4 regions of the Sedimentibacter sp. MB35-C1 genome follow, and region 1 is predicted to be linked to each of the others. Evidence: riboswitches for the same ligand, from Rfam matches in the RefSeq annotation. Region 1 holds a riboswitch; each other region holds the start of a gene.
What was found. A riboswitch is a leader RNA that binds a small molecule or an ion and turns the genes downstream of it on or off. The one in region 1 is predicted to bind thiamine pyrophosphate.

Region 1 (6,032 bases):
GGAAGCCTTTCAATCGAAGAATTTACAGCTTGTCTAAATCAACAGCATTATTTAATAGGAGGAAATCTTCCGGAAAAAGTTACGGAGGACTGTAAAGCAAAGAATATTTCATATTATGATCTGATGAAAAATGAAAGCCTTGTACTCTTTAATGCCATTTCTACCGCTGAAGGTGCAATAGCGGAAGCGATACTAAAGAGTAATATTAACCTGCACAGAAACAATGTACTGGTATTAGGTTACGGAAAATGCGGCAGGGTATTAGCATCAAAATTAAATGCGCTTGGTGCTAATGTTACAGTTGCAGCAAGAAAAGAAAGTGCTCTGACGGAAGCCTATATCAATAGTCTATCTTATATTCAGATTAATGAAAATAACCTAGATGTACGTGATTTTAATTTCATATTTAATACAATTCCTTCACCTGTACTCAATGAAAAAATATTGTCGTCAGTTTCTTCGGATACTACTATTATAGACATTGCATCATCCCCTGGGGGAGTTGACTATGAATGTGCCGAGAGACTTAATCTAAACGCACATCTATGTCTTGGCATTCCTGGAAGGACAGCTCCTAAATCCTCGGCAGAATTTCTTGCCAAAGCAATTATTCCAATTTTGAAAGAAAGAAGTGATTAATTTGACCTTATCAGGAAAGAAAGTGGGAATTGGCATAACCGGTTCCTTTTGTACTTTTGAAAAAATAGTACCTCAAATAGTAAAAATAGCCGAGCAGTGTGATAATTTATATTCTGTTTTTTCATTTAACGCGCAATCTATAGACAGCCGCTTCGGGAATGCAGAGGACTACATTCAAATTTTATCTGAAATAACAGGGAAACCGCCGATTACAACAATTGAAGGAGCTGAGCCTGTGGGGCCTAAAAACATGTTCGATGTATTTTTAATTGCCCCCTGCACAGGCAATACGGCAGCAAAGCTTGCCAACGCAATTACAGACACACCCGTCCTGATGGCGGCAAAAGCGCACCTCAGAGGAAATAAACCTGTAGTTATTTCTATTTCAACAAATGACGCACTTGGAATGAATTTTGAAAACATAGCAAGGCTGTATAATACAAAAAATATTTACTTCGTACCTTTTGGACAGGATAACTATAATGGTAAACCGAATTCCATGACTGCACACATTGACAATATAATTCCGGCAATTGAAATGGCTTTGGAAGGAAAGCAGCTTCAGCCAGTAATTTGCGGACCTAAATAAAAATTCAGGGATATTTTTCCCTGAATTTTTTTAGGGAATTACCTTATTTTGCATTAATAAAGTTTTTTAAAATAAAAGTAAATAAATAACATTTATAAAAAAATATGAAAAAATTTGAAACTTTTTTTACTGCCTTTCGTCATATATTATATGAGGGGAATTATTTGTTAAAATTTAATATTCTTACGATAATCTACAGGGGAGGCAGCGAAGAAAAATTTTCATGTCTGTCCTGGGACTTACATTATTAACAGTCAGCTACATTCTATGAAGATACATTTAAATGTAATTGAAAAACAAGGGGGACAGAGGATGAGCAAAGAAAATAAAAAAAGCTTTGTAATTTTAATATGTTCAATAATCATTTTTATTTTATCTGTCAATATTTTTACATTTACTGTAAACTCAGCATACAAAGTCTTAATAGATAATCTTTCATCTGCTTCAACAGATTATTTAGGGGCGAGCTCAATATCACCGGATAAATTAAAAAATATTGATATTGCTTTAAGCAACCTAGAGGTAATAAGGTCGGAAACAAGTTCTGCTTTGCTGAGTAAGTTGTTGAATACTAAAATTACACCGGAAAACATAAATGATGCCAATAGTACATATGTATATATCACTTATAACCATGATGAAATAAAGCCAGTGAATATACAAAGCCGGAGACTATATAATTGAAAACAGAGGGCAAATCGGAGTTAAAAAAAGCGTGTAAGCTACAGGAGGTTTTTTAGAAATTTCTTTCTAAAAAACCTCCTGTTATTTTCAAATTATTTACAGAGTTCTACCTTTTTTCCCTCTAATATGTGGTTTGTTGTACGCATTGCACACATTTTTCCGCACATTGAGCAGCTGTTCTTGTCCGAAGGAGGTGTGCTTTCAAAATATTTTCTCGCTTTTTCTCCGTCTAAGGCAAGCGAAAACATTTCTTCCCAATCTATCCTTCTGCGTGCATCACTCATTCGATTGTCCATATCTCTTGACCCTGGGATTCCCTTTGCGATGTCAGCAGCATGAGCAGCAATTTTGCTGGCAGCTATTCCTTCTCTAACATCGTCAAGATCCGGCAGACGCAGGTGTTCAGCCGGAGTAACGTAGCAAAGAAAATCAGCTCCGTTTGCCGCAGCAATTGCACCGCCAATGGCTGAAGTTATATGATCATATCCTGGAGCAATGTCTGTTACAATAGGTCCAAGCACATAAAACGGAGCATTGTGGCAAATACGCTTTTGAAGAGTCATATTGGCGGCAATTTCATTCATGGCCATATGTCCCGGACCTTCAACCATCACCTGAACATCTTGTTCCCACGCACGTTTTGTTAAATTGCCTATTTCAATCAGCTCACTGATTTGAGCAGCATCGGTACTATCTGCAATAGATCCTGGTCTCAGGGCATCACCAAGGCTTATGGTAACATCATATTCTCTGAGTATACCTAGCAAATCATCATAATATTCAAAAAACGGATTTTCGTTTCCTGTCATTTCCATCCAAGCAAACAATAGAGAGCCGCCTCTTGACACTATATTTGTAAGACGTTTTTCTCGCTTTAGGGATTCTATGGCACGTCGGTTTATGCCGGCATGTATCGTCATAAAATCAACGCCTTCCTTTGCATGAGCTTCAACGACACTAAAAAAGTCCTGAGCGGATATTTCAGACAACTCTTTTTCAAGATAGCCCACCGCATCATACATAGGTACTGTTCCTATCATAGCACCGGACATTGCAATTAACTCTTTGCGAAAGGAATTTGTTTTTCCGTAGTTACTCAAATCCATTATTGATTCGCATCCGAATTTCAGCGATAATTTGGCTTTTTCAATTTCTAGGCTGTAATCCTTGCAATCTCCTGAAATACCCAAATTTACATTAATTTTGGTTTTAAGTCCGGTCCCTATTCCCTCAGGTGACAGAGAAGTGTGATAAATATTTGCCGGAATTGCTACCTGGCCGCACGCTACCAACTGACAAAGCTTATCAGCCTGCATGCCTTCTTTCTCTGCAACGACTTTCATTTCCTTAGTAATAAATCCTTTTTTTGCTGCTTCCATCTGTGTTTTGTACTTCATGAATACCTCCGTTATTTTGGTTTCAGCCTATATTTTTAGGCTGGCAGAGCCTGGGAATATTGGGGGCAAATAAAAAACGCCCACCTGAAAGGCAAGCGTTATAAATAATAGCAATATCGCTCCCTACCACGGTGTTAACCGTCAGGTTCAAAGGGTTAGGTTTTAACCTTCTCAACTGAATCCAGTTCCCCTGCTGTTTATATTTTACTATCATATTAAATGTGTGTCAACATTTAACAAATATCTGCCAATAAAATTATCACCAAAATCAGAAATAATTAATAATTTTATACAATTGCTGCTTTGATTATATATTTAAAAAGATGCCCACAGGTGTTATCATAGTACAAGTTACCTATGCATAATTTATTATAAGACAACTCTCATGTTTAAGCATGATCAAGCCATAAGGAGGTATGTATGGGAAAATTTAACAACCTTAGGAGCAAGCTGGCGGATGATTTAGAAATCCCCAATGATGCATTGTCGGACAATTTTGATTTAAAAATGCATGGAAATAAAAAAGTCATAATTGAAAACCATTTGGGTATGACTGTATACGAAAATGATGAGGTTGGGATAAAGACTGCAGAAAACACCATTTTGATAAAGGGATCGAAATTTAAGATAGAAGAGATAAATAACTATAATGTAATTATAAGAGGAAATATCAATCAAATTATATTTGGCAAGAAGGAGTAAGTATGCTTATATTTAAGTTGATGTATTTATTGAGAGGCTATGTTGTAGTGCGGCTTAAGGCATCTAACTGCGAAAAAATAATAAATTTACTCCGAAGAAAAGGCATTCGAATGTGGGATGTAGAAAAAAACGAGGAATCCGTTAGGTTTAAAATTTCATATGAAGATTACAGAAAGTATGAAGAAATATTGCGAGAAACAAAGACAGAGGCAGTCAGCAAAAAAGGTTTTGCATTAAAACTCAGAAAATTAAGAGTTCGCAAAGGCTTTATTGTTGGGCTTTTTATTCTTTTTATATGCCTTTACATAATATCATCTCTGGTATGGAGCGTGCAGATTGTAGGTACAACAAATCTTACAGCTAAAGAAATAATGAGGACTTTGGACGAAAACAGCATAAAAATTCCTATTGCTCACACAGAAATAAAAGCTAAAAAAATAGAGACTCTTCTTTACAGCAAGTTTGAAAATTTTAAATTTGTTGAGGTGTATATAGAAGGATCAAATTTAATAATATTTGTGAAAGAAAAAACTCCTGAAAAGGCAGAAATAAAAACCAACGAGCCATCAAGCATTATTTCAGTTAAAAATGCCATAATAAATAAAGTGATAGCAAAGAGCGGCCAACCTGTAGTCAAGGAAGGGGACGTAGTTTATGAAGGGCAGACTTTGGTTATGGGAATGGTCAAAAATAAAAATTCCGATGAATTTATGATGGTCCCTTCTGAAGGAACTATCTACGGCAAGACATATTACAATTTTGAAATGAAGGAGGAAAAGCTCAGGGAAATTGAAACAGCTACAAACAAAAGTAAAAATGTTTATTACTTGCAAATAAATGGCAATGGTATTAAAATAATAGGTGACAAAGATCCCTATGAAAATTATAATTATAGGGAGAAAATAATTAACATACCGATAATTTCAAATTTATCTGATATTGCGCTTGTAAAAGGAACATACTATGAACAGGAGCTCAAACCGTTTGAAATAGATGAAGCTACAGCAAAAAACACTATGACTGTTAATATGTACGATGATCTATTGAAAAAATGCGGCGCTGATGCTAAAATACTGAAATCATCCATAAATTTTTTAGAGGATGAAAAATATTACTATCTCAGGGCGCAAATTGAAATTATCGAAGACATAGGCGAAAAGGTAAGATTGTATCCAATGATGCCCGCCGACAACGAAGATGGAACAACATAGATTATTCTAGGAGGATTAATGGAGCTGTACGAAGAAAATGTTTTAATGGCAAATGAAGATAACCTTATAAAGCTTTTAGGAATTCATGACAAAAATATTAAAATAATAAAAAGCTATTTTGACGTCAATATACTTATAAGAAGCGGTGTCATCAAGGTTACAGGAGATAAGAAGAAAACAGAAGCAGTCGTTAAGATATTAAAAGACATGATTAATGTAATTGACACGGAAGGAGAGATAAGCGACCAGAAGGTAGTTTATTTAATTGAAGCAAACAATTCAAATTCCGGTATAGACTATAGTGAAGTATTAAAAGACGTAATTGTCACCACCGCATCGGGTAGAATTATTAAACCTAAAACAGTGGGGCAGAAGAGATACATGGATATTATAAACAGGAAGGATATAACATTTGGAATTGGCCCTGCCGGTACAGGAAAAACTTATCTGGCAGTTGCCGCAGCAGTAAATTCTTTCAGAAAAAAAGAAGTTGACAGGATAATTCTCACAAGGCCTGCGGTGGAAGCAGGAGAAAAACTGGGATTTCTGCCAGGTGATCTGCAAGACAAGGTTGATCCATATCTTAGACCCCTTTATGACGCTCTGTTTGACATAATGGGACCTGAAAATTACCTAAAAAACGTAGAAAAGCAGCTTATTGAAGTTGCTCCACTCGCATATATGAGAGGTCGTACTCTAGATTCGTCCTTCATCATTCTTGATGAGGCTCAAAACACAACAAATGAGCAGATGAAGATGTTTTTGACGCGTATAGGCTACGGATCGAAAGCAGTCATAACGGGGGACATT
Region 2 (6,032 bases), 260 kb from region 1:
TGCAAGCAATAGGTGCAAGTGATTCCCACAGTGAAAAAACACTTGGTAAATATGCAACCAAGCTGCCTAAATGGGCAAATAATCTGGGGGAATTCATTGATGTTTTAAAGCTAGGGCAATGTAAGCCGGCAGTTCTTGAACACAGCGGCTATAGAATTTTAGAGCAATTTTAGTGTTAACTTAGGAGTTGTATTATTATAATTTAACATAACAATTTATGGAGGAAAAAAATGAAAAAAATATTGTCTATTTTACTTTCTGTATTGATGATTTTTTCTTTAATAGGATGTTCTTCAACAGATAACAATGAAGAAATTGAAAAACCAGCAGAAAATAATGAGAGCGAAGCTGTTTCAGCTGACGAAGAAACGTGGAAAGCACATTACGATGAATCAATGAAAGATATAACACTAAATTTGTACGGAGTAACTGACGCTATTATTCCTGTTCTTGATGCATTTACTGCTGACACAGGAATAAAGGTTGAAAATCTTACAATGAAAAACGGCGAAATTCTGCAAAGAATTCAAAACGAAAAAGATTCAGGAGTAGTTGTTGCTGATATCTGGTTTACTGGAGGAGCTGATGCATTTATTAGTGCAGCAGAAAATGGTCTTCTTGAATCATATGTATCAGAAGAATCTAAAAATATTGCTGATGGAATGAAAGATGCTGACGGATATTGGTACGGTACATCTCTTACAGTTGTTAACTGGGTTGTTAACACAGAAATAATAGAAGAGCTTGGATTAGAGATTCCTTCAAAGTGGGACGACCTGCTTCATCCAGAGCTGAATGGATTGGTTTCAATGTCTGATCCTGCATCTTCGGGAACAGCTTACAACACTGTTAGTGCAATTCTTCAAACAAGAGGAGAAGAGGAAGGCTGGAACTATCTTGACAAATTAATAGCTCAGGTACCATTTTTTACAGCAAGAGGAAGCGATCCTGGTAAAAATGTTATTGCAGGTGAAGCAGCTGTAGGAATAAATGCAGGCACTGGCGATAAGAGTTTGGAAGAAAATAACCCTCAGGTTAAAGTAATTTATCCAGAAGACGGTACAGGATGGTGGCCACAGCCTGTTGCAATACTATCAGGATGTAAAAATCCGGAAGCTGCAAAAGTGTTCATAGATTGGCTGTTGTCAACAAAGGGACTTGAAGAAGTAGGTAAGGCCCAGAATGCTTTGCTGGTACGTGATGATGTATCTGCTCCAGAAGGAATTTTAAGCCTTAAAGAAATTGAACTGTTCCCTACAGATTTCAAAGCCAACGCATCTGAACGTGATGAGATTCTTTCAAAGTGGAACGAAAGAGTTAACAAATAGAACTAGATTAATATAATAAACAAGCTGTGCATAGAATTTAAGATTCTTTTTCACAGCTTGTTTATTATTAAAGGAGCAGTGATATTTTGATAAGACATTTTAATTACATTAAATTAATACAGATGCTCTTAATTGTTTTTTTAACTTACTTTTGTTTTTTGCCTATTATAAGTGTAATTATATATGGGATATCAGGTGATTTGTCTTTTTTTGATCAGAAGTTAATAGACAGAGTAATAAAACTTTTAGGAAACAGTTTGTTTGTTTCTTCTGTTGTAACGGCCATTTCGGTTTTTTTTGGAATTATTATAACATTTTGTTTAAGAAGAATGCAATTTAAGGGAATAGGCATATTGAGAGTTCTTATGCTGTTACCTTTGGTGAATCCTGCTTTTGTGGGAGCAATTGCATTTATTATGCTTTTCGGAAGCAGGGGGCTAATAACTTATAAAATACTTCATTTAAGCGTAAGTCCATACGGATGGCAGGGCATTGTTATTTTGCAAGTTCTGTCTTTGGTAACATATGCCTATATTCTTATTTCTAGTTCAATTAAAAATGTAGATACAACAATTGAGCAGGCAGCCAGAAATCTTGGAGCATCTGAAAGTACCATACTATTTAAAATAACTCTCCCAATGATGATTCCTGAAATTACATCTGCAGCGTTGCTTGTTTTTTTATCTTCTATGGCTGATTTTACAACTCCTCTTATGATAGGGGGTAAATTTTCCACCCTTGCATCAGATTTGTATGTGCAGATAACAGGAGTGTACAACATGAAAAGTGCAGCAGTTTCAGGAATAATTTTGTTAATACCATGTGCTGCGGCATTTTTTGCTCAAAGGCATTTCAGCACTAGAAAAAGCTATTTTTCAGATGCATCTAATGAAAGGGATATAGTATACGAAAATGTGAGTAAACCTATAAAAATGGCGCTTATTTTCTGCACCTTGTGCTTTGTGTCATTTTTTATAATTAAATTTGGCTTCATAGTTATTGGAGCATTAACAAAAAATTGGGGATATGATTACACATTGACCTTAGACCATGTGAGAGAAGCGCTTTCTATGAACCTTCGGCCATTTGTTAACAGTGTTAAATTATCCTTTGTTACTGCTTTGACAGCATCATTTATGGGGGTTGTATTATCCTACATAATTAACAGAAAAAAAATAATAGTGCCTGTATTTGTAGATTTTATAGGCGTTTTTCCAGCTGCGGTTCCAGGTATTTTGTTTGGCATAGGCTATCTTGTGACATTCAAGTATCCCATATTCGGAATAGGAAAATATATATTACCAAACTTGTCACCGTGGATTATACTTGGTACAAGTGTTATTATATATCTTATATGTATAGCAAGATCATTAAATGTGGCAATGAAATCAGGATATGCTTTGTTGGAACACATTGACCCTGACCTAGAAGATGCTTCGTATAATCTGGGAGCGGGTAAAATAAAAACATTCAGGCTTGTGCTTATGCCTCTTCTTACGGAAGCTGTCGCTGCATCATATTTAAAAATATTTTCAAGTACAATGACAACTTTAGGTGCCATAATATTTTTAATACTTCCAAAGAACAAAGTTGCAGTACAGGTTATATTTCAATCAATAACTCATTCTGCAATAGGAGTTCCTGCTACATTGGCACTGTTGCTGTCCTTTGTTACATTGGCTTTAATGGGAGTGTTTTATGTTATTCTTAACAGAAAAAGTATTACAGATAAGTTTAAGGGGGTGATTCAGCATGAAAATTAAATTGGAGAACATATGTAAGACTTATGAAAGCACTCAGGTTGTTAAAGATGTTTCTATGGAAATTGAAGACGGAGAAATAATGGTACTACTAGGACCGTCGGGCTGCGGAAAAACAACTTTGTTACGAATGATTGCAGGTCTTATTTCAAGAACCCAAGGAAGAATACTTTTTAATGATGTTGATGTAAGTAGTTTTCCACCGCAAAAAAGAAATACGGCAATGGTTTTTCAAAACTATGCATTATTTCCTCATTTAAATGTTGAAGAGAATATATCTTTTGGATTGAAAGTTAGAAAACTTCCCACTTCTAAAATTAATGAAATGGTAGCAAAAATAATAAAAAGTGTGGAGCTGGAAGGTTTAGAAAAAAGAAAGATACAGGAACTATCAGGAGGTCAAAGACAAAGGGTGGCATTGGCTCGCGCTTTGGTAATAAAGCCTGACATACTATTATTTGATGAACCTCTATCAAATCTTGATGAAAAATTAAGAGTGTCTATGAGGCAAAGCATCAAAAAGCTGCAGCGAGAGCTGGGTATTACAAGTATCTATGTAACCCATGACCAGGAAGAGGCTATGTCCATTGCAGACCGCATTACGGTTATGAACAAAGGAGAAATACAGCAGTGCGCATCACCAAATGAAATTTACAGAAATCCTAAAAATTCCTTTGTAGCAAGTTTTGTTGGTCAGGCAAATTTATTTAACTGTCAAGTACAAAGTGATAGCGATAAGAAATATATAAATGTTCTTAACAAAAAAATAAATATTGAAAATGATATAATTGGTGAAACAGTTACTGCGATGATTCGTCCGGAACATCTTCACATAGACAAAGACGGTATTGAAGGTGTGATTGATTTTAAAGAAGAATTGGGACTTATAACCCGTTGCCAGATAAAAATTGGAGATATGAATATTTCTCTTGATGAGCTTAATGCGTCGGAACATCATACTTTAGGTGTTGGAGAAAAGATATTTGTATCCTTCGGAGAAAATGATGTGGTTATACTAAAAGAGCAGTAAATCTTTTCTACAAGCATTGTTTAGCTATAAATTTTTTGACAAAGCTATTTATATATGCTAAAATTTATATAAGAAATAAGGGGAGCCGTAACAGGCTGAGAGGAAGTATTTATACTTCGACCCTAATAACCTGATTTGGATAATGCCAACGTAGGGATAATGCATTGAGCTTAGATTAATGTGAAATATCGTGTTGGTATTTCGCATTTTTTATTTTTTATAAATTCTTTATTATAGCTTTGAGACAGATTTGTTATCATCAGGCAAAGGGGGAGCGCCCTGGGCCTGAGTCTTTAGAGTTTAAAAATAAACAGCGATGGGAGTCCGTGTACGGACTGAGAGGGAGCAATTGAGCTTCGACCGGCCTGAAATAATTTGCACAGGTTTTAAGTCGCTGTTTTGTCATGCCTAGAACCTTTCATATGTTTCAGAGAATTTTATCTTAAGAGAGGTTTAAAAAATGACAAGAAAATCTTCACTGTTCAAAACTGTAGTCCTTTCCATGCTTGTTGCAATCGGAGTAGTAATTTCACCGATTCTCAGAGTTGAAGGGCTGTGTCCTACTGCTCACCTAATAAATATTGTTTGCTCAGTATTGCTGGGGCCGTGGTATTCACTTCTTTGCGCTGTTATGATAGGAATAATACGTATGATATTTATGGGAATCCCTCCGCTTGCTCTTACAGGCGCAGTATTCGGTGCGTTTCTTTCCGGAATTTTTTATCGAATTTCAAATGGTAAAATAATATTTGCCGTTATAGGTGAAATATTTGGTACAGGTGTTATTGGGGCAATTGTCTCATATCCTGTAATGGCATTGATATGGGGCAGAACAGGCCTTACATGGATGTTTTACGTTCCTTCATTTATAACAGCTACAATAATGGGAGGTATGGCAGCATACATATTGTTGAAGGCTTTAAGTAGGAACGGAATGTTACTGAAATTTCAAAAAAGCTTAGGAGTTAATGTTTATGATAAACCAACTTTTAAAAATAAAGTTACAGATTAAAGTAGACAGTCCTCTGATACATTGTATAACAAATCCCATATCAATCAATGACTGTGCAAATATTGTCTTAGCTGCCGGATCCAAGCCCATAATGGCAGAACATCCTGATGAGGTTGAGGAAATAACGGCGTTATCACAGGCGTTAGCTGTAAACTTAGGCAACATAACAGATGTAAGGATAAAGTCTATGATGCTTTCGGGGAAAGTGGCAGCTATAAGTAAAATTCCTTCAATAATCGATGTTGTGGGAGTAGGGTGCAGCAGCTTGAGGCTTAATTATGCCAAGGAATATATATGTAAGAACAAACCATCTGCAATAAAGGGAAACATGTCAGAAATAAAATCACTTTGCAATATGGATTCGCATTCTGTGGGAATAGATGCCGGAAATGATGACGTAATAAATGCGAATACTTTAGTAAGAAATTCTGAAATTGTCAGAGAGCTGTCATTGGCCACAGGGGCGGTAGTCGTTGCTACCGGAAAAATTGATATAATAAGTGACGGAAGAAAAACATATTCAATTAAAAACGGTATTGAAATTATGTCTCATATAACCGGTACAGGATGTATGCTCAATGTTTTAATTGCAAGCTATATTTCATCCGGTAGGATATTAGAGGGTGTAATATTAGGTACGGCAGCTTTGGGAATTAGCGGCGAATTGTCCAGAGACGTAAAAGGTACCGGAAGTTTTAAAACAGCATTGTTGGATAATCTTTATACTTTGACGGATGAATCTATTAAAGAATCTATTAAATTGGAGGAAGTAACCATATGAAATTTGATACTACATTGTATTTTGTTACGGACAGCACAGGAAAAACAGAGAATGAATTTTTGAATGTTGTTGAAAAAGCCTGCAAAGGTGGGGTAACCCTTATACAGCTGAGAGAAAAAAA
Region 3 (6,032 bases), 1.1 Mb from region 1:
CGCTCACCACGAAATCCTTGTTTCTGGGTTTAGGGTCCTCTATAAGTATTTCTTCCGCTATCTTGCCTGGTTTTCCTGCCATAACGTATATTCTGTCGGATAATAAAACAGCCTCATCAATGTCGTGTGTTATAAGAAATGTTGACAGCTTTATCTGCTCCATTACACCAAGATACCACTGGTGCATGCTGCTCTTGGTTATGCTGTCAAGAGCACTGAAAGGCTCATCCAAAAGTGCAACCTGATCAGAAAACAAATATGTTCGAAGCAATGCCGCCCTCTGTCTCATTCCGCCGGACAGCTGGTTCGGATACTTATTTTGTGTTCCTTCCAGCCCAAACTCATCAAAATATACAGAAGCGGCATCTCTGGCTTTGGATTTCTTTTCTCCTCTAATTACCAACGGGAGAGAAACATTATCGATTATTGTTTTATACGGCAGCAGCAAATCCTTCTGAAGCATGTAACTTACATTTCCTGTGGTTCCCGTAATATTTTTCCCATCAATCTCAACTGTTCCCGAATCAGGATTTATCAGTCCTGACACTACATTGAACAGTGTTGTTTTTCCGACACCGCTTACTCCTAATATACTGACTATCTCTCCTTCGTTCAGTTCTATTGAAATGTCTTCAATTATTTTAGAGCCTCCATAACTTACAGTTATGTTATTAGTAGTCAGTTTTTTCATCATTAAGTCCTCTTAATCATATTTTTCTATTCTGGGAGATATTCGTTTGTAAATCCTGCTCCCTCAGGGATTTCATTTTCCACCAATTTGTTTTCAACCAGCCATCCGTAGAATGCATCCCATCTTTCCTGGTCAATGTATCCCCATTTTTCAGCGTCTGCAACATATTGATCAGCTAACCATTTCTGGCTTTCGTTAACTATCTCTGAATCCAGCTCCGGAGCTGCATCTAATAAAATTTGAGCGGCTTCCTCTGGATTTTCTATAGCAAATTCATATCCTTTTTTAATGGCTGTCAATGCTTTTTTAACAGTTTCAGGATTGTTTTTTGCAAATTCGTCGTTAACTATCAAAACAGGGCAGTAATAGTCCAGCTCTTTTCCATAGTCGGCAAAATTAAGGTAATTTGTATCCAGTCCCTTAACCTTTGTTGCAATTCCATCCCATGCATAGAATATCCACACTGTGTCTATATCTGTCTGCAAAGCAGTGATAACATCTGTAACTGTGCTTGGAACCATTTCTATATCTTCAAAATTTCCGTCGTCATCTTCTACAATCTTTTTAATTATGGCTTGCTCTATCGGCATATCCCATGTAGCATATGTATGACCTGACATTTTTGCAGGGGAATCTATTCCGTTCTCTTTCAGAGAAATAATACCTGATGTGTTATGCTGTATTAAAGAAGCAACTGCTGTAACAGGTATTGGATTTTCAGAAGCATTGTTAGGAGCTAATGTATCCTGAAAACTAATTCCGAATTCGGCTCCGCCGCCTCCAACCAAAGTATCAGCTCCTCCTTCTGGTGGCTGAAGTATTTCTGCTTCAAGCCCCTGCTCTGCAAAGTAGCCTTTTGACTGAGCAACATATAATCCGGTGTGATTTGTATTAGGTGTCCAGTCCAACACTATTTTCAATTTTGTTTTTTCATCATTACCAGCGTTATCCACCTCATTTTTAGGTTCGTTAGAGCTGCATGATGTCAGCATCAACGCTGATAAAATTAATATGGATATTATGCAAAATACAATTCTTTTTTTGCTTTTCATTTGTTTTTCCTTTCTAGTTAATTATTTTCTTTTTTTGCTCTTTCCCATGGCATTGCAAGTTTTCTCATATACGATACCAAAAGCATCAATATTAGGCTTATGAGAGAAATAAAAAATATCACAGCAAACATTTTGTCAAATGAGTATGACTTTCTTACCCTCGTCATGTACACCCCAAGGCCTGTAAATCCTCCCAGCCACTCGGAAACTACGGCACCCACCACAGAATAGGACACCGATATTTTAAGCCCTGAAAAGAACTGGTTCAAAGCATTTGGAAGTTTAATGTGCATAAAGCATTGAAACCTATTAGCTCCCATAGCCCTCAATAAATTCAGAGCATCGTTATCTGCCGAGCGAAAACCTTCCAACAAGCTTACAGTTATTGGGAAAAAGGTTATTATAACAATCAGCGTTATTTTAGGCAGTATACCATATCCCATCCACAGAACCAAAAGAGGCGCTATGGCAACGGTAGGCACCGTCTGCGTCAGCACAATAACAGGATATACAGATTTATAAAATAAATTAAATCTATCCATCAATACAGCAATTACAAATCCAAGTGCAGTCCCTGCCGTAAGTCCCAAAAATGCTTCAGTTAAAGTAGTTTCGGCATGTTCCATCAGCAAGTCAAAGTCATTTACAAATGCCAGTACAACATCAAAAGGAGACGGCAACATGTACTTAGGTACAATGCCCGCTGATGATAAAAACTGCCATAGTACTAAAATAACGGCTATAGCCATTACAGGCGATACTTTATTTATGATGTTTTGTAACTTTTTGGTCAATAGTCAGCACCCCGCCATCCGGAACAAAACCAATTTTAACGTAAGCTGATACTTTAGGCGCTCCTGCCTTTGCTGCAACCAACTGGCAATTTTTTACGATTTCCATTAGCTGGTCATAGTCTCCCTCTATTGAAGTTTCGCTGGGCCCAACGTAGTAATTTAATCCCGTACTTTTAATATAAGCAATTACCTCGTCAACAATACGTATAACTTCCTGGTCTGATTCAACATGCGGTAAAACTTGAATAGCAATATTTGCGTTCATTTTAAATCCTCCTTATAATATACAATAAAAACCTCCCCGGTAACGGAGAGGTTTGTAAACAACCTTTAAGGTTAATATCCTAATGATATATACAATCCCTACGCCAGCATTACCTGGGTCAGGTTCCAAACAGTTGTTCTGTTTTAGGGTTTTGAACATTTGAGTAGTTCTATCTCAGCCTAATTCTTTAAGCTCCCCGCAGAATGATATTAGCACATGTAAAAAATATTGTCAACCTTTTTTACTCTATGCTTACATCATATAGTAATCAGTTCATATTCACTGCTTCCCAGATTCAGCTTCACAGAATGTTCTATTGCAGACATCCAGTCTGTTTCGGGATGTATATTTTTGAAATGATCATGATGTTCATGTATTTTTTTAGCAAGCATGCTTCCTTCAACAGCTGTCTGACGGTTAACTGCATCCGCACACGCCACGTCCAGAGCAACCGGATCAAAAGATGCGAACATTCCCACATCAGGAACTATGGGTATATCATTCTCACTGTGACAATCACAATAAGGTGAAACGTCAATAACCAAGCTTATGTGAAAATGAGGTCTTCCCCTCAAAACCGCTGCAGTGTATTCAGCAATTTTTTTGTTAAGAATATAGTTGGATTCATCCGAAGCAGACTTAACCGCATCAACGGGACAGACGCCTATGCATCTGCCACAACCCACGCACTTATCATGATTGATGGAAGCCTTGCGCTCGGTCAACGTAATAGCACCGTGAGCACAGTTCTTTGCACACGAACCGCATCCTATACACTTTCTCTGAGAAATTCTAGGCTTTCCGCTGCTGTGCATTTCCATCTTACCAGCGCGTGAACCACAACCCATTCCTATGTTTTTTATAGCTCCCCCAAAGCCTGTAAGCTCATGCCCTTTAAAATGGTTCAGCGAAATAAACACATCGGCATCCATTACAGCACGCCCTATTTTCGCCTCTTTTACATATTCTGCTCCCTCTACTGGTACAAGCGACTCGTCAGTACCTTTCAAGCCGTCCGCTATAATTACATGGCATCCTGTTGAAAACGGCGAAAATCCATTAATATATGCAGATTCTAAATGATCCAGCGCATTTTTCCTTCCTCCTACATACAGAGTGTTGCAATCTGTTAAAAACGGCTTGCCTCCAAGCTCTTTTACCATATCCGCAACAGTCTTTGCGTAATTAGGACGCAAATACGCAAGATTGCCAGGTTCTCCGAAATGTATCTTTATTGCCGCATACTTTCTATCAAAATCAATTTTATTCATCCCAGCCGCCTCAATAAGACGCTTCAACTTCTGCTGCAGGTTCTCATGCGAAGTCGTATGCATATTTGTAAAATATACCTTTGATTTTTCCATATAAGCACCACCATCCAAGTTTTCTGTATTCAGTAAAATAAGCCGCTGTATTTAATTCATATTCAACGGCCGATACACATTAATAATACCATATATTATCAAGTAAATAAACGATTTATTTATTATTAAGTAAATTATTTCCATCATAAAAGTTAATTTGAACCATAATTTAAACCCTTCTATTATTAATAAAGTACGTCCGCAAAATGAACTTTACCCCGGGTTTTAGGGCAATCGTAACAAAACCATTATAATGGCATAGTATGTACTTGAAAATAAATAAAGAAAACAAACTGTAAAAATATTCAAAAAATAAAAAAAGCAAATCTCAAAAACATATACTTTACATACACGAGGAGCAAAATTAGATGATTTAAGCAATAATCAAAACGGCTTTTCATTCCAATTCCAACGTTTTATATTTTCGATATGCGGACTAAAGTATATGCGTATTTATGAATAATAATTATTTTAGTCTATTCCATCCAATACAACACATCCTGGGATATTTCAAATCCAAGTTTTCTTTGCAAGTTTATTGATTTTACATTGTCTTTTTCAATTTGTCCAAAAGGAACCAAATCTTTTTCAAGCATTCTGTTTACCAGATAGCTTTCAAGTATTGTTCCATAGCCAAGCTGTCGGTATTGGGGAAATATTTCTAACAGCCCAATGCTTCCTTCCAAGTGGATCCCAACAAAACCTACAAGTGTCCCATTTTTGTATCCACCAAACAAATTGCCGTTGTCTAATATTTCTTTAATCTCATCATAAGACAGCATGTGGTAGTTTTCCAATACCACTGATATTTGTCTTGGAGTAAACTTTCTTATTTCCAATACATTATTTTCATGAATCTTTTCTTTTTTCATGTACACAGCCTGAACAACTTCTATTTTGTGTGTTAGGCCGAACTTATTCATAATATAATCTACCATAAACCCCTGATGTAACACTATAAGGCTGCAATTAGGTATTTTCCCAACCAATTCTTTTCCTTTATCAAAATTATCCGCAGTTATCATATAGGCGTTGCTCTTTTTCTCTTTTATAAGCATGCCATGATTATCTGAATGTATTATGTCAGCTGTATTTCTTCGTATAGCCTCAATCATGCCCATGTGAAGCAATGGTTTTTTCATTAAGTACTTAATTGTTATATCATTCATATTTTGTACCTCGTGTAAAATTAATCTATTGTGTTATATTGTTAAAATCATTATAATATTTTATTTTGTTTTATAAAAGAAATATTTTCCGTCATTCATTATACAACACATAAAGTTCAGTTTGCAAAGTGCGCCACAAGTCATTTGGTTGATAATTTATCCTGTATATGATAAAATAAATTTTATACAAACCAATTATAAACCTTGCAAGGAGGATTACATTATATGTTGACATTTGAAAGCGATTATACCGAAGGCGCTCATGAAAAAGTATTGCAAAGACTCTTTGAAACAAATATGGAAAAGCTATCCGGTTACGGTAATGATAAATACTGCACTGAAGCAAAAGAAAAGATCAAAACACTTTGCCAATGTCCTAGTGCGGATATTTATTTCCTAGTTGGAGGTACACAAACCAATCAGACAGTAATTGATGCCGTCCTTCAACAGTATGAGGGAGTAATTGCAGCTACATCCGGTCACATAAGCGTTCATGAAGCCGGCGCAATTGAATTTACCGGTCATAAGGTCCTTGAAATTCCTCACGTGCACGGCAAGTTACAAGCAGACACTCTTCTTAATTACATCAAAACTTTTTACGCAGACGAAAATCATGAACACATGGTTTTCCCAGGCATGGTTTACATTTCACACCCTACGGAATACGGAACTCTTTACAGTTTGAAAGAGCTTCAAT
Region 4 (6,032 bases), 150 kb from region 1:
AATATAAATTATAAATTTTTGAAGAAGCTTTAATTATAACAAGTTTTGTGATATCATAAAATAAATGATAATTTTAATAATTCAGAGGTGGAAAATTGTATAAGGATATATCGAGAGAAATGATGAATTTCATTAAAAAAAGCCCTAGTGCATTTCATGCTGTTGAAGAAATAAAGAATGAACTTATTTCTAATGGATTTACTGAATTGAGCGAGGGAAAAAAATGGGATATTGAAAAGGAAAAAAAATATTTTGTTACAAGGAATTTATCCTCGATAATAGCTTTTAAGACAGGTGAGGATTTGGAAGAGTACAGCTTTAATATTGTGGCTTCTCACGGTGATTCACCTAACTTTAAAATTAAGGACAACTATAAGATTGAGACAAAAAATAAATACATACAGCTTAATACTGAAAAATATGGAGGAATGATTTACTCGTCTTGGTTTGACAGACCTCTGTCAGCTGCCGGAAGGATTGTAATAAAAAAAGGAAATAGTATTGAATCAAGGCTTGTTAATATAGATAGAGACTTGGTTATTATTCCTAATGTGGCCATACATATTAACAGAGAAATAAATTCTGCCATGAAATACAACGAACAGGTTGATCTTATGCCTTTGTATGGGTCTTCATGCGCTGGAGAATGCGATTTAATGGATATGGTTGCGGAATTTTCGGATGTACAAAAGGACAATATAATCAGTTCGGATTTGTATCTGTATAACCGAATGGAACCCAGCATATGGGGAGGCGGTTATGAATTTTTGTCATCACCGAGGCTTGATAATCTTCAATGTGCATATGCTACACTGAAAGGTTTCATGCAGGGATATAATTCAAAATCCGTAAGCGTTTACTGCTGTTTCGATAATGAGGAAGTAGGAAGTGGAACAAAGCAGGGAGCAGCATCCACATTTCTGCCGGATGTTTTGAAAAGAATTAATTCCAGCTTGGGAAAGGCTGATGAAGAATATTTGTGTGCCCTTGCTTCTTCATTTATGGTATCTGCTGATAATGCACATGCTGTTCACCCGAACCATCCGGAAAAAAGCGATCCTTCAAATGGCGTATATATGAATGAAGGTGTAGTAATTAAGCATAATGCCAATCAGAAATATACAACGGATTCTGTAAGCTGTGCAGTATTCCAATTGTTGTGTGAGAATGCAGGAGTGAAGTACCAGCATTATTCAAACCGCTCTGATATGCCTGGTGGTAGTACACTTGGCAATATAGCTTCGCTGAATGTAAGCATCAACACGGTTGATGTTGGACTTGCTCAGCTGGCAATGCATTCATCCTATGAAACTGCCGGTATTATGGATACGTACAGCATGGTTTGTGTAATGAAAGAATTTTTCAATTCACACATAGAGCAAACTGATATAGGGAAATTGAATATTGTTAAATGATAAAAATATTTTGCAATTAGAGAGTATTAGTATTATAATATAGTAAAATTAATAATCACAAAGCGGGAGCTTAATAATAGGCTGAGAGGAAACTGAAAGTTTCGACCGTACCTGATTTGGATAATGCCAACGTAGGGAACTGTTTATGTAAGTAAATGGGATATACCGCATGTCGGCATATCCCATTTTTAATGAAAGGAATTATATTATGGAAAGTTACAAAACATCAACATTAAGCAATGGATTACTTTGGTTTGGTGCAGCAATATCCATTGCGGAAATTTACACAGGAACACTATTTGTACCACTGGGGTTTGAAAAAGGTTTTATTGCAATAGTAATAGGTCATATAATCGGATGTATACTATTGTATTATTCAGGGATTATAGGGGCGGAAAGCAAAAAATCTTCTATGGAATCCGTAGGATTTTCATTCGGCGTTCAGGGAAGAAAGTTTTTTGCGTTGCTCAATGTGTTACAGTTGGTCGGTTGGACAGCTGTAATGATAATGCAGGGGTCTAAGGCAATGGGAATAATGCTTAACTCTGGTGCAGGAGCCCAATCCGATATAATCTGGAGCTTTATAATCGGAGCAATAATTTTATTATGGGTTGTGATTGGGTATAAAAATTTGGAGAAGATAAACATCTTTACAATAGGTGGATTGTTTATTCTTACTGTACTTTTAGGCTTTACTGTATTCAGTGGTACAGAACAGGCAGAAGTGGCAGGCAGCATGAGTTTCGGTATGGCAATTGAACTTTCAATAGCTATGCCATTGTCATGGCTTCCTTTAATTTCTGACTATACTAAAAATGCCAAGCATCCTAAAGTGGCTGCACGTGCAAGTGTAATTACGTATTTTATAGGAAGTGTATTTATGTACTCAATAGGCCTTGGAGCAGCGTTATATACTGGCGAAAGTGATATTGCTGCGATGATGCTAAAAGTAGGATTCGGGTTAATGGGAGTGCTGATTATTTTATTTTCAACAGTTACAACAACGTTTCTGGATGTATATTCAGCAGGAGTCAGCTTTAATGCTATCAACAGCAAGCTTCCTGAAAAAACAATGGCCATTGCGGCATGTGTATCCGGAACCTTGCTGGCAGTTTTTACGCCGGTTGAACAATATGAAAACTTCTTATATTTAATAGGATCGGTTTTCGCTCCTATGATTTCTATTTTGATAGCTGATTATTTTATATTAAAAAAGGACAACTTGAAAAAATCAGTTGATGTTACTAATTTCATTATATGGGGGATAGGATTTATATTGTATCGTTTATTTTTAAATACTGATACAATTATAGGAAGTACGTTGCCGGTAATGATTCTTTCGGTTATAATGTGTGTAGCTGCAGACAAATTTAATCTTAAAAAATAAGATGGGAGGATTATGTGAAGAAGTTTAAATACTCAATTTTTGATATGGATGGCACATTGCTTGATTCAATGCCTGCTTGGCATAACATAGGAAAGGAGTATTTGTCTTTTCTTAAGATTACGCCTCCGAAAAACCTGAACGAAATTATTGCACCTATGTCTTTGGAAGAATCAGCAGAGTATTTCATAGAAAGGTTTAAAATGAACTTAAGTGTTGAGGAAATAATATCGGGAGTAAAAAGCCTGATAGAAGATAAGTATAGATATGAGCTGAAGTTAAAACCCTATGTCAAAGAATATCTAGAAAAATTAAAAAAAGAAGGCGTGTTCATGTGTGTTGCAACTGCTTCGCCTTTGAAATTAGCAGCTGCAGCGCTTGAGCGAAATGGTGTTTTAAAGTGTTTTTCCTTTATTGTCAGCTGCGATGAGGTGGGGGTTGGGAAAAACAAACCGGATATATATTACCTGGCGGCAAGCAGGTTAAATGCAGATCCGCAGGAAATAGCGGTCTATGAGGATGCTGATTTTGCATTAATAACAGCAAGAGAAGCAGGATTTTATACAGTAGGGGTATATGATGATTGCTTTAGCCATAAAAGAAAGGACATTGAATTAATAAGTCATTCATATATTGAATCATTTAAAGAGGTTATATAGGGTAAAAACTCTGAAAAAATACATGACTTAATTTAAATTCGGAAGGAGATAATATGTTTTCTGAAATTATAGACAATGTAAAAAATAATGTGCCTCTGGTACATAACATTACAAATTATGTTACAGTAAATGACTGTGCTAATATTCTGCTGGCTTGCGGAGGGTCGCCAATAATGGCTGATGATGTTGATGAGGTTGAAGAAATCACTTCAATTTGCAATGCTCTGGTAATAAATATAGGGACGCTTAATTCAAGGACAATAGAAGCTATGATTAAGGCAGGTAAAAAAGCAAATGAAATAAATATACCTGTTATACTTGACCCTGTTGGAGCCGGAGCATCAAAGTTAAGAACTGAGACTACATTCAGGCTGTTAAGAGAAGTTAAAATTTCTGTAATACGAGGCAACATGTCCGAAATCAAGGTTGTCGGAAGCTCAGAATCAAACGGCGCAAGAGGGGTGGATGCAAATGTTGCAGATACTGTAACAGAAAAAAACTTAGATGAAGCGGTTAATTTCATTAAATGCTTATCCGAGAGTTTATCGTCGATTATAGCCGTTACAGGTGCCATAGATATAGTTGCTGATTCGCATAAGGCTTTTGTAATTAAAAATGGACATCCTTCTATGAGTAAAATAACAGGAACAGGTTGTATGCTTACTTCGATAATCGGAGCTTATTGCGGAGCTAACAGGGATAATATGCTTGAAGCATCTGCAGCAGCGGTGTGTGGAATGGGATTGAGCGGGGAAATGGCTTATAGAAAAACGAAGGAAAATGACGGCGGCACATCGTCTCTGAGAATGCATCTAATTGATTATATAGGAAAAATTAATTCTGAAATTTTGGAGGGAGGCGCTAGATTTGAAATTAGAAAGTAGAGATCTACTTCTTTATGCAATAACTGACAGATCTTGGTTGGGAGAAAAAACTCTGCCTCAGGTTGTAGAAGAGGCAATATTGGGTGGAGCTTCATTTATACAACTAAGAGAAAAAAACTTAAGCTATCAGGATTTTTTGAGAGCCGCAATTGAAGTGAAAGTGGTTACAGATAAGTATAAGATTCCGTTTGTAATAAATGACAATGTTGATATTGCTGCAGAATCGGGAGCAGATGGCGTACATATAGGTCAGAGCGACGAGGGGATTAAGTCGGCCAGAGAAAAGCTAGGCAAAGATAAAATAATAGGATTGTCTGCATGTACGGTTGAAGAGGCTGTTATCGCAGAGAAAGCAGGAGCTGATTATTTGGGAGTGGGAACAATTTTCAATACGCTTACAAAATCAGACGAAAGGACGGTTTCTAAAGAAGAACTGAAAAAAATATGTGATACAGTAAAAATACCGGTCGTTGCAATTGGAGGAATATCAACCGATAATTCACTGGAACTTAAAGGTACAGGTATAGAAGGAATATCAGTAATATCTGCTATATTTGCCAAAAATGACATCAAAAATGCAGCCAGGGAATTATTTTTGTTATCACAACAAATAGTTTAGTAAGGAGATAAATATGAAAAAAGTATTAACAATTGCCGGTTCAGATTCAAGTGGAGGAGCAGGGATTCAAGCAGATCTGAAAACAATGTCCAGCCATAAAATATATGGAATGAGCGTAATAACCGCACTAACTGCTCAAAATACAACAGGCGTGCTTGGAGTTTTAGATTCTTCTCCTGAATTTGTAGAATTGCAGATGGATGCAGTTTTTACCGACATAATACCGGATGCCGTAAAAATAGGGATGGTTTCAAACAAAGAGATAATTTCAGCAATTTCTCGAAAACTTATAGAGTACAATGCTCAAAATATTGTCCTTGATCCAGTCATGGTTTCAACCAGCGGCAGCAGGCTGTTTATGGACGATTCAATCGATATGCTGATAAATAAGCTAATGCCGCTTGCAAAGGTTATAACACCTAATATTCATGAAGCCGAAGTGCTTTGCGGATTTGAAGTCGAAAGCAAAGAAGATATGAAAAATGCAGCTCTTAAAATATCTGAAACATATTCTGGCTGTATTTTGATAAAGGGAGGACATTTAGCAGATTGCAGCGATGATTTACTGTACGCTGATGGTGTGTTTACATGGTATGAGCAGTCAAAAATTGACAACCCTAACACTCACGGAACAGGATGCACTCTATCATCAGCAATTGCATGCAATTTGGCAGAAGGATTCAACGTTGAGAAAAGTATTCTAAATGCAAAGGAATATATTACCGGAGCTTTGAAAGCAAACTTGAACTTGGGAAAAGGCAGCGGTCCGTTAAACCACTTTTGGAACAAAAAATAACAATAGGCGCCATGATAAATAAATCAGGGCGCCTATTGCTTTGCAGAGATATGTAATGAATAATAAAATTGTATAAAAATATAGGAAAAATTTGTATAAAATTCTAGAAAATTATGGTATAATACAGAAAAAAGTGTGGAGGTTTTATGCTTTCCAGAATAAAAACCTGTGTTCTGTATGGTCTTGAAGGATATATCATAGATGTAGAAACAGACCTGTCCGGAGGACTGCCTAATTTCAGTATTGTAGGTCTGCCTGACGTATCTATTAAAGAA

Region 2: another riboswitch for thiamine pyrophosphate. It lies ahead of thiW (energy coupling factor transporter S component ThiW); the one in region 1 lies ahead of thiC (phosphomethylpyrimidine synthase ThiC).
Region 3: another riboswitch for thiamine pyrophosphate. It lies ahead of RBQ61_RS17205 (thiamine-binding protein); the one in region 1 lies ahead of thiC (phosphomethylpyrimidine synthase ThiC).
Region 4: another riboswitch for thiamine pyrophosphate. It lies ahead of cytX (putative hydroxymethylpyrimidine transporter CytX); the one in region 1 lies ahead of thiC (phosphomethylpyrimidine synthase ThiC).

Annotation. Positions count from the first base shown of each region.
Region 1 is NZ_CP133188.1:2,418,676-2,424,707, reverse strand. It holds gene dpsA (dipicolinate synthase subunit DpsA) at 1-639, shown strand, start outside; gene RBQ61_RS11610 (dipicolinate synthase subunit B) at 641-1,228, shown strand; gene RBQ61_RS11605 (hypothetical protein) at 1,541-1,912, shown strand; gene thiC (phosphomethylpyrimidine synthase ThiC) at 2,005-3,309, opposite strand; TPP riboswitch at 3,413-3,511, opposite strand; gene RBQ61_RS11595 (YabP/YqfC family sporulation protein) at 3,730-4,011, shown strand; gene RBQ61_RS11590 (sporulation protein YqfD) at 4,014-5,222, shown strand; gene RBQ61_RS11585 (PhoH family protein) at 5,241-6,032, shown strand, end outside.
Region 2 is NZ_CP133188.1:2,160,344-2,166,375, forward strand. It holds gene RBQ61_RS10320 (PHP domain-containing protein) at 1-173, shown strand, start outside; gene RBQ61_RS10325 (ABC transporter substrate-binding protein) at 231-1,328, shown strand; gene RBQ61_RS10330 (iron ABC transporter permease) at 1,487-3,091, shown strand; gene RBQ61_RS10335 (ABC transporter ATP-binding protein) at 3,081-4,118, shown strand; TPP riboswitch at 4,187-4,292, shown strand; gene thiW (energy coupling factor transporter S component ThiW) at 4,579-5,130, shown strand; gene thiM (hydroxyethylthiazole kinase) at 5,093-5,911, shown strand; gene thiE (thiamine phosphate synthase) at 5,908-6,032, shown strand, end outside.
Region 3 is NZ_CP133188.1:3,536,633-3,542,664, forward strand. It holds gene RBQ61_RS17190 (ABC transporter ATP-binding protein) at 1-691, opposite strand, end outside; gene RBQ61_RS17195 (ABC transporter substrate-binding protein) at 718-1,743, opposite strand; gene RBQ61_RS17200 (ABC transporter permease) at 1,761-2,537, opposite strand; gene RBQ61_RS17205 (thiamine-binding protein) at 2,506-2,802, opposite strand; TPP riboswitch at 2,881-3,011, opposite strand; gene RBQ61_RS17210 (DUF362 domain-containing protein) at 3,060-4,166, opposite strand; gene RBQ61_RS17215 (GNAT family N-acetyltransferase) at 4,643-5,335, opposite strand; gene RBQ61_RS17220 (low specificity L-threonine aldolase) at 5,561-6,032, shown strand, end outside.
Region 4 is NZ_CP133188.1:2,267,918-2,273,949, forward strand. It holds gene RBQ61_RS10825 (M18 family aminopeptidase) at 96-1,415, shown strand; TPP riboswitch at 1,468-1,570, shown strand; gene cytX (putative hydroxymethylpyrimidine transporter CytX) at 1,624-2,802, shown strand; gene RBQ61_RS10835 (HAD family phosphatase) at 2,817-3,458, shown strand; gene thiM (hydroxyethylthiazole kinase) at 3,512-4,342, shown strand; gene thiE (thiamine phosphate synthase) at 4,326-4,961, shown strand; gene thiD (bifunctional hydroxymethylpyrimidine kinase/phosphomethylpyrimidine kinase) at 4,975-5,757, shown strand; gene RBQ61_RS10855 (YifB family Mg chelatase-like AAA ATPase) at 5,904-6,032, shown strand, end outside.